2 regions of the Corynebacterium humireducens NBRC 106098 genome follow, and region 1 is predicted to be linked to the other one. Evidence: riboswitches for the same ligand, from Rfam matches in the RefSeq annotation. Region 1 holds a riboswitch; the other holds the start of a gene.
The links. Region 1 has a riboswitch for cyclic di-AMP ahead of B842_RS03180 (transglycosylase family protein). Riboswitches for the same ligand answer to the same signal wherever they lie in the genome.
Positions count from the first base shown of each region.

Region 1 (4,672 bases):
CAGCGAGGGGTCGTCGCATCGCAGGTAGCTCAACGCCGGGCCGCCGCGCAGGGTGCCGTGGCGGCGGGCGACGTCGTCGATGAGGTAGTGGATGGCCTGCGGCACCTCACCGAGCGTGTGGTCCGCCAGCCAGGTCCGCAGCTCCTCCGCGGTGCGGCCGGCGTCGAGGGCGCGACGCAGGGAGGCGTCGGTGACGCGGTAGACGCTGGCCAGTCCCGCGGACTCGAGGTCACCGAGCAGGTCGAGCTCCGTCTGCAGGTCACGGGGCAGGGGACCGGGGGCGAGGATCGTCATGTCGCCCTGCGGGATGAGGCGCTCCACCGTCCCCGGGGTGACCTCCTCCGCGACGGCCAGCGGGTCGGCCGTCGGGTCGAGCAGGGCCCGCAGCAGGGAGGTGGCCGTGTCCTCCGCGCCCCCGGCGAGCAGCCCGATCCAGCGGGCCTCCGCGAGGATCGCGTCGACCGTGACGTCCGGCAGCAGGGTGGCGGCGATGGGGTGGGTGAAGAAGAAGTCGTCGCGCATCTGCTCCTCGGTGAGCCCGATGCCCGGCGGTGGGAGCGCGTAGGTGCTCATCACGGTGCGGCGGTGCTCGGCCAGCGGCGGGCGCTTCATCGCGTCGGACAGCAGCCGGATCGGGGCCTTCTTCTCGTCGTGCGTGCCGATGAGCCACGGCGCCCACGGCGAGGACAGCCACCCGGCCGCCATGGTCATCCAGCGGGTGGCCAGGTCGGCGTCCAGCCACTCGTCGGCCGCGAGAGTGGGGGCGAGGCAGTCCTCGTCGCGGACGTCACCCCGTCCCAGCAGACCGGCCGCCATGCCCAGGCTCACCAGGCGGTGGATCTCCTCCTCCTCGACGGTGAGCGCGCGGGCCAGGGCGGTGACGGTGCGCACGCCGACCCCGCCCTCCTTGAGCAGCGGCGCCGGTTCCGCGCCGAGCAGCTCGATGAGGCGGCGCAGATGCCGCGCGACCTCCAGGCCGGCGCCGGCCCCGACGTGGTCGGCGCGGGTGCAGGCCCGGTCGTCGGCGAGCAGCTCACCGAGGACCCGCGGCGAGGGGGTCAACGGGCGGCGGACGATGTCCCGCCCCCGCAGCGCCGCCCGGACGCGCCGGGGGAGTCGGACCGTGGCCGCGTCGACCCGGATGAGCAGCCCCGCGTTGATCAGCTGCGGGATCGGGTGCGTCGGGTCGGCGTCCGGGGCGGCGTGCTTCGTGCAGCCGACGCCGCCGGAGTGGGAGAGGGTGTTCATGATGGCGCGCTGCTTCTCCGACAGCCCCTCGATGGTGGCGGGGGTGAGGGTGGCCGGGGTGTCGTCGAGAAGCTGCCAGTCGGCGGGCAGGGAGGCCATCACCTCACCGGCCACCCGCAGGGCCGCCTCGTCCCCGTAGAGCAGGGCCAGCCCGCGCAGGCGGGTGATCGCGGCCTCCACGAGTGCGGGATCCGCCGGAACCTCGTTGACGACGTCGGTGGCGGTCACCGGCCGGAGCTCGCCGCCCAGGTTGGCGGCGGCCTCCAGGGTGGCCAGTTCGAGGGCGGTGAGGCCGCGCGCTGCCCGTCCCACCGACGCCCGCAGCTGCAGTCGCGCGGCCAGGGGGGTGATTCCCGGGGGTAACGGGAGGACGACATCTGGGCGCGCACGCAGCAGATTCGCCAGCTCGTGGTCATCCAGAGACGACAACCAGGTGCGGAAATCAGGGGTTTCGGGGGTGGCAGACATGGTGCCGCCGATTTTAGTTGCAGTTCAAGTTACTTTTCCGGTCCAGGTTTGCAACAATATGGGGCATGGCTAACGTTGAGAAGAAGGGCTACGTCGATCCGGGCTGGCCGAAGCACATCCCGCGTACCGACGGCCACGTGGTGACCGAAATTACCTCCACCCTGGCTGGTGCGTCCAGCCCCTACGGTGACGACCTGGTTCTGCCGCTGCCTGCGGAAGAAATCGCGTACGTCCACCCGTACACCCGCATCAACAAGTAGGTAGTACGGACCCTTTCCAAGACGCCGCGGAGCCCCCGCGTGCCCACCGGTTCTCCGGTGCGGCACGCGGGGGCTCCGTCGTTGTGTCGTCGCTGCAGGGCGCTGCGGGGGAGGGCAGGGCAAAAACACAAAACCCCCGTCCTCCGGGGGAGGCGGGGGCTGCGGGGTGACGCCCGGGGGCGTCGGCAAGCGGCGGGAGCCTAGCGCGGCAGGGTGATGCCGTACTGGAGAGCCTGCTCGCGGATGAGCTCGTAGACGTCCGGGGTGACGGTCTCGGAGGAACCGGCCGGCAGGAGGGCGGCGACCTCGGCCGGCAGGGCCTTGGCGGCCTCAGCCTGGGCGGCGACCGGCGCGACGTACTGTGCGGCAGCCGGGGTGGCGGCCGGGGCTGCGGACGGGGCCGGAGCAGAGAGGTTGCGCGGGGTCGGGGCGGAGTTCAGGCCCAGCTTGCGGGAGCAGGCGGGCCAGGCGCCCCAGCCCTGGCCGGCGAGGGTCTTCTCGGCGATGGCGATCTGCTGCTCGCGGGAGGCCAGGTTGGCGGTCGGCGCGAACTGGGTGCCACCGTAGGCGGCCCAGGTGGACGGGGAGAACTGCAGGCCACCCTGGTAGCCGTTGCCGGTGTTGATGGCCCAGTTGCCGCCGGACTCGCACTGCGCGAGGCGGTCCCAGTCGGAGTCCGGGGCTGCGGCGGCGGCCGGGGCCAGGAGGGCGGCGGCGGTGCCGAAGGCGGCGGCGGTGGCGGTGAACTTGGCTGCGGTGACGGACTTACGGAAGTGACGTGCCATGGTTTTTTCTGTGTTCCTCTCATGTCATCGCCTGCGAGGTGAGCTGTCGGGTTCGGGCGGAGGATCACTGTGCCCGGCCTCTGTGAGGCTTCACCCCGAGGAAGACTGTTCCGGAGGAACGGCCGACCGGTGCGGATCGGGGTTGATCCGCGGTGGTTTCCCCGCCCCTGTCCACATGGGTATTCACGTTTCGGATGCACATGCCGCGCAGTCGTCCGCCTCCTGGACAGGGTTCGGCGTGGGTGGCGGGAACGGTTCTGCGCTGTGCCTGCGGGATACGATAACGGTTTATAACGGTTTAGTCACGTGCATCTCTCGTTTTGGTGGCGGGGAGGCGGGGGATGGTCCGAGAAGCCGCCAAAGCCGCTGGTCACAAAGTTTGGTCCCCCTAATATGATTCACGTCACATAGGGTGGTCGTGTCAACGAGTCAGCGAGGCGGGTGCCCCTGTGTAACGAAGTTGTCCCCGCGAACGAAATATCGTCACACGATCGGGCGGGGGTATACTGATTCCTTCACGATCGACCGTGGAAAACACACGATCAACAGGAAGGAAAGGTGAACACTGTGCCGATCGGCAAGGTGAAGTGGTACGACGCCGATAAGGGCTTCGGTTTCGTCTCCAACCCGGGGAGCGAGGACGTCTACGTGGGTAAGCAGGTGCTCCCCGAGGGCGTGGACGAGCTCCATCCCGGCCAGCGCATCGAGTTCGATTTCGCCGCCGGCCGTCGCGGCCCCCAGGCACTGCGCGTCAAGGTGCTCGACACCTCGCGTCGCCGCGCCGTCAACCGCCGCAAGCCGGAGGAACTGGGCAGCATGATCCAGGACCTCACGACCGTCCTCGAGTCCCAGGTCCAGCCGGGACTGGCCGCCGGCCGCTACCCGGACCGCCAGGTGGCGCGTCAGGTCGCGGAGATCCTGCGCGCCGTCGCCAAGGAACTGGACGCATAAGAGAAGAACCCCACGGCCACAGGGGCCGTGGGGCAGGGGAATCAGAGGGGGAAATCTAGGGGGTTGCGGGGTCCTCGGGGGCCCGGAGCTCGCGCTCACCGTCCATGGTGCTCAGGGACCACACGGTGGCGTAGGGGGTCTCCTCGCCGTCGGCGTCATGGCCGATCATGGCGGAGGAGATCTCCACCACCATCAGGCGGGGACGGGGATCGCCCTCGTTGACCGGATCGACCGAGCCGGGGATCTCCACCGAGTCGGTGTCGTAGGCACCGTGGAACTGCTGGTCGTTGACCGCCGGATCGTCGTAGATCATGAGCAGCTGCCAGTCGTGGTCGTGGATCGGCTCGGGGATGTCCAGGACCAGGGTGTCGTCCGGCCCCATCGGCAGGTTCGGCACCTCACCCTCCGGGCACTCCAGGCCCGGCTCACACACGAGATAGGGGGCGACCTCGATCTGCGTCCCACCGACCGTCGCCGTGACGGTCACGTCCTGCGGTTCCGGCCCCGGCCGGTTGTTCCACCAGTTCTGGGCGAGCACTGCCGCGACGACAATGATCACCACGGCGATGAGGAGGGTGAGGAACTGCAGCAGCGACTTCTGACGCGCCTTCTTCGGGGTGGTCATGGCTCCACATCCTACTCAGCGGGCACGAGCTCGACCTCGTAGAGGTCGGGCCAACGCTTGCCGGTGAGCAGGAGACGATCCGTCCCCGGCAGGTGCGCGATGCCGTTGAGCACGTGATCCGGGTCGGGGACAGCGTTGTTGGGCAGGACCCCGCCGTCGATGACGGCGGTGACGGTGCCGGGGGCGTCCCCCGCGACGTCGATACGCAGGATGTCGGTGCTGAGGAAGACGTTGGCGTAGACGTCGTCGCCGACGCACTCGAGCTCGTTGAGCGCCGTCCGGGCGACCCCGTCGAGGGTGACGTCGATGCGTCCCAGCTCGGCGAAGGTGTCGGG
Region 1 is NZ_CP005286.1:633,941-638,612, forward strand. It holds gene B842_RS03170 (helicase-associated domain-containing protein) at 1-1,716, opposite strand, end outside; gene B842_RS03175 (hypothetical protein) at 1,782-1,976, shown strand; gene B842_RS03180 (transglycosylase family protein) at 2,177-2,761, opposite strand; cyclic di-AMP (ydaO/yuaA leader) riboswitch at 2,775-2,959, opposite strand; gene B842_RS03185 (cold-shock protein) at 3,329-3,712, shown strand; gene B842_RS03190 (DUF2771 domain-containing protein) at 3,768-4,337, opposite strand; gene B842_RS03195 (glutaminyl-peptide cyclotransferase) at 4,349-4,672, opposite strand, start outside.

Region 2 (4,672 bases), 1.2 Mb from region 1:
ACGGTGCCTTCGTGGAGATCCACCAGCCGCTCGGCCCGGTCGATGAGCACGGCCACCCGGTTCCGCTGGCATACGCCGGCGCCACCGTCCCGAAGCGCATGAACCAGCTGGGCTTCGCTGACCGCATCGCCCGTGGTTCCCTCATCAAGGCCGACGACCAGCGTTTCACCGACGCTGCCGTCGAGACCGCACACGCCAACGAGCGTGAGGAGAAGGCCATGCTGGAGAACCTCCAGGAGGCCAACCGCGCGAAGGACCGCGAGGCCGGCCTGCTCGACTAGGCCACGCCTGCAGTTTCCACTGCGCTCACGAGTTGAGACCCCGCTTCCCCGGTACCTGGGGGAGGCGGGGTCTCCTCGTTTCTGCGGGCCTGTGTGTCCGTGTGGGCGCAAGCACGGACTCTGACCCCTTCTGGCTTGGCTGAACGACGCATCACCGTCGTCTCGGCTGCCGTCTCGGTGTACCTCCTCATTTCTCACGGGTGGGGGTGCTAGTCCGAGGTGGAGACTGCTACCGAGCTCTGGATCCGGGCTGAGGGTTGGGATGGTTGCGTCCGTTAGCGTGGTGTATCTGTGACTGCCGGTGACAACCCTCATGAATGCATGAGGCGGCCACCGCAGTACCTTTCGAATCAACTCCTACATCTCCTCGAAAGGGACAACCCACGATGGCCGCTGGCCCCCATCATATCGACCCGACCACCTACCTCGACGACCTACTGTCTCAAGCGTCCCCGGACCTGATGAGACAGATGCTGCAGAATTTCATCAACCAGATCCTGTCCACCCAGGCCGACCAGATCTGCGGCGCCGATTACGCCACCACATCCGAGTCCCGCACCAACGTCCGCAACGGCTACCGCCACCGAGACCTCGACACCAGAGTCGGCACCATCGACGTCGCCGTGCCGAAACTACGCACCGGTTCCTTCTTCCCGGACTGGCTGCTGGAACGACGCACCCGGGCCGAACGGGCCCTGACCACCGTGATCGCCACCTGCTACCTCAAAGGCGTGTCGACCCGCAGGATGAACGACCTGGTCGCCAGCTTGGGGATCAACAATCTCTCGAAATCACAGGTCTCAGAGATGGCCAAAGATCTTGATCAGATGGTGGAGGATTTCCGGACCCGCCCGTTGGATTCTGGCCCGTATCTGTATGTTTCCTGCGACGCGTTGACCATGAAGGTCCGTGAAGGCGGGCGGGTGGTCAAGACCTCCGTCCTGCTGGCCACCGGCGTCAATGCCGAAGGCTATCGGGAACTACTCGGTATGCAGGTCGCCACCTCGGAGTCGGTGGCCTCCTGGACCGGTTTCTTCCGCGATCTCAAGGCCCGGGGCCTGGACCAGGTGTACCTGGTCACCAGCGACGCGCACCTGGGGATCCAGCACGCCATCGGCGAGGTGCTGCCCAACGCCTCCTGGCAGCGGTGCCGCACGCACTTCGCTAAGAACCTCTCCGGGCTGGTGCCCAAGACGCAGTGGCCGACGTTGTCGGCGATGTTTCAGACGATCTTCCAGCAACCCGATGCCCAGGCTGTGTGGGATCAGGCACGGGAGGTGGTGGGCTTCTGTGAGCAGAAGTTCCCGCATGTCGCGGACTACCTCGAGGAGTCCCTCGACGAGCTGCTGGCTTTCACCCACGCCCCGAGGGCGGTGTGGACGAAGGTGTGGTCGAACAACCCGACCGAAAGGCTCAACCGGGAGATCCGCCGGCGCACCGACGTCGTCGGGATCTTCCCCAACCGCGAGGCCGTGGTCCGCCTCGTGGGTGCCGTGTTGGCGGAGCAGCACGATGATTGGATCCAGCAGAAGCGCTACATGTCGCTGACGAGCCTGGAGCAGACGAAGGCGATGATGGCCGCGGCTGTGATCGATGCCGGCGAAGCCACTCAGGAGGTCGCATGAGCAAGTCACGGCCCCAGGCTCGTGCCGGTCCCTGACACCGTCACGCTGCTTGTTTTATCGAAAGGCAGAAACACCACTCCCGCGGACTTGACCGGTTGGGATGGCCGAGCGGGCAAGCACTTCCGGTGCCTAGCGGCGACCAAAGAATGCCGCGAGGGGCTCTCGTTGCTGTCGACGGGAGTCCCTCGCGGCATGTCCGGGTTGCTGTCTGCTGCTTCTCGACGCCCCACGCGCCGTTCTGGAGGCGTTTCTCTGAGGGTTTCGGTATCAGGTGACTTGGGTGACGGCGGAGCAGGCAGGTGCCTCCGGCACCTCGCGGCATATCCCGGTTGCTGTCTCCTGCTTCTCGACGCCCCACGCGCCGTTCTGGAGGCGTTCCTCTGAGGGGTTGGGTATCAGGGTGGCGCGGGTGATGGCCGAGCCGGTAGGTGCCTCCGGCCCCTAGCGGCAACCAAAGAATGCCGCGAGGGGCTCCCGGCGACAGTGACGGGAGCCCCTCACGGCATATCCCAGTTGCTGTCTCCTCCTTCTCGACGCCCCGAGGGGAGAAGTACCCCTGGGAGTATCCGGTCGGGACCGGGGAGATAACGCCCCGGTTTCCGCTGGAACGTCGAAAAGTGCGCTAAATCACAGTGGAATCGTGGGGTGGCGAAGATCGCCTTTCCCGAGGTGTGGTCGGGCCATGTCGACGGAACCTTCCAAGGCTGGATACCGCAAGGTCAGGGGGTCATATGGGCGGTCGTCGATAGTTGATTTGTCCCCGAACGCGTTCCGGCCGGGGAGGGCGCCCCTGTTCGATAACAGTGCGATAACGGCGACACGCCAGAGGCGAGCGTTGGACAAGCTTCGTTGTCGTTTCGTAACCTGATCGAGACATTGCGGGGCTTCGCAAGGAAGCCGCCGAATGACTGAACTGAAAAGAATGCCTAATCCCCGTCAGGGGAGCCGGGGAACCATACAGCGTTTTCTGGGGTTCATCCTCCGCAAGAGCGCCGCACACCAGAGTGTGGGGCGTGGAGTGGGGGAGGGAAGCTTCCGCTCCCAACCCGTCAGCTAACCCGGTAGGCACAAGGAAGATCTGGAGAAACATTCGTGGCTCAGCACCGTCGCCTCACCAAGACCGCTACCCGTCGTCTCGCGACCGCCTCCGCGGTCGTCATGGGCGCCACCATCCTCGCACCGGTCGCCGACGCCGTTGAGGTCGTCATCCCGAACACCGACATCCGTGTCGACGTCCCGGCACTGGCCAACGTCCAGGGTCTGGAGAGCGTCCCGAACGTCGAGCAGTTCGTCCCCTCCCTGCAGCAGGCCACCAACTCCTACGTGGCAGCCGTGAACAACGCCCCGGCTCCGGCCCCGGCTCCGGCCCCGGCACAGGCAGCTCCGGCCGCCTCCTCCACCGGCCAGGCCATCGCCAACGCCGTGCGTTCCAAGATCGGTGCCCCCTACGCCTGGGGTGCCACCGGCCCGTCCGCCTTCGACTGCTCCGGCCTGACCACCTGGGCCTACCAGCAGGTCGGCAAGTCGATCCCGCGCACCTCCCAGGCGCAGGCAGCCCAGGGCCAGCGTGTCCCGCTGGACCAGCTGCAGCCGGGCGACATCATCGCCTACTACGGTGGTGCCACCCACGTCGGCATCTACGTCGGCAACGGCATGATCGTCGACGCCCTGAACTCCGGCACCCCGGTCGGTGAGCGTCCGCTGCACTTCCAGCCGATCCACTCCGCGGTCCGTTTCTAAGCGCCCCGCACCCCCTTCCGAGACCCGCCCCCGAGGCGGGTCTTCGCGTTTCCGGGCAAAGAGGAAAGAGCAGGTGGGGAGGCTGTACCGGGGGAGGGGCCGCGGTCTATAGTGGTGTCTGGACAACACCGGCCTCCGTTACTGAAAGAGTGACCTTGCGCTTCCCCCGCACCCTGCGAACCACCGGCGCCACCACCCTCGGCGCTGTCCTGCTGACCTCCGGATTCGCCGTTCCCACGGCACTTGCCGACGAGGACCTGGACACCCTCATCGCCTCCCTGGAGGACGTCTCCCAGGAGGCGACCGCCCGCAACGAGGAGGTCAAGCAGCTCGAGGATGACCTCACCCGGGGCGAGGAACGGCTCGGGACCCTGCGGGAGCAGGCGGAGGCGGCGCGGGAGCGGGCCACCGCGGCCCGCGACGCGCAGCACGCTTACCAGCGTGACGTCAATGAACTCGCCGGCGCGAAGTACCGCAGCCTGCAGATCGACCCGGTCACCAACGCCATCTCCGCGGAGAACCCGCAGAACGCCATCGACCGCGCGTCCTACCTCGGGGCGCTGACCAGGCACACGGAGCGGACCGTCGAGAAGCTCGCGGAGGCGACCGCCGCCGCCGGCCGGGAGCACACCGACGCCTCCCGCATGGTGGCGGAGGCCAACTTCAAGCAGTCCCAGCTGGAGAAGCAGCACCGGGTCCTCGCCGAGCAGCAGGAGGAGCTGCAGATCCGCATCCGGGAGATCGAGGAGAAGGTCGCCTCCCTCGACGAGTCGGCCCGCCTGGCCTGGGAGAACAAGAACAACCCGCTGGCCCCCATCCTCACCGGCGACGCCAGTGGCGTAGTCGGCGCCGCCCTGAGCAAGCTCGGCTCGCCCTACGGCTGGGGCGCGACCGGCCCGAACCAGTTCGACTGCTCCGGTCTCATGGTGTGGGCGTACCAGCAGCAGGGCAAGTCGATCCCGCGCACCTCGCAGGCCCAGCTCGCCGGCGGTCGGCCGGTGTCGCGCGCGGAGCTGCAGCCCGGCG
Region 2 is NZ_CP005286.1:1,814,824-1,819,495, reverse strand. It holds gene qcrB (cytochrome bc1 complex cytochrome b subunit) at 1-281, shown strand, start outside; gene B842_RS09000 (IS256 family transposase) at 668-1,906, shown strand; cyclic di-AMP (ydaO/yuaA leader) riboswitch at 2,820-2,989, shown strand; gene B842_RS08995 (C40 family peptidase) at 2,999-3,646, shown strand; gene B842_RS08990 (C40 family peptidase) at 3,802-4,672, shown strand, end outside.
Region 2: it holds a riboswitch for cyclic di-AMP, as region 1 does, so the genes downstream of both, B842_RS08995 (C40 family peptidase) here and B842_RS03180 (transglycosylase family protein) in region 1, are expected to answer to the same signal.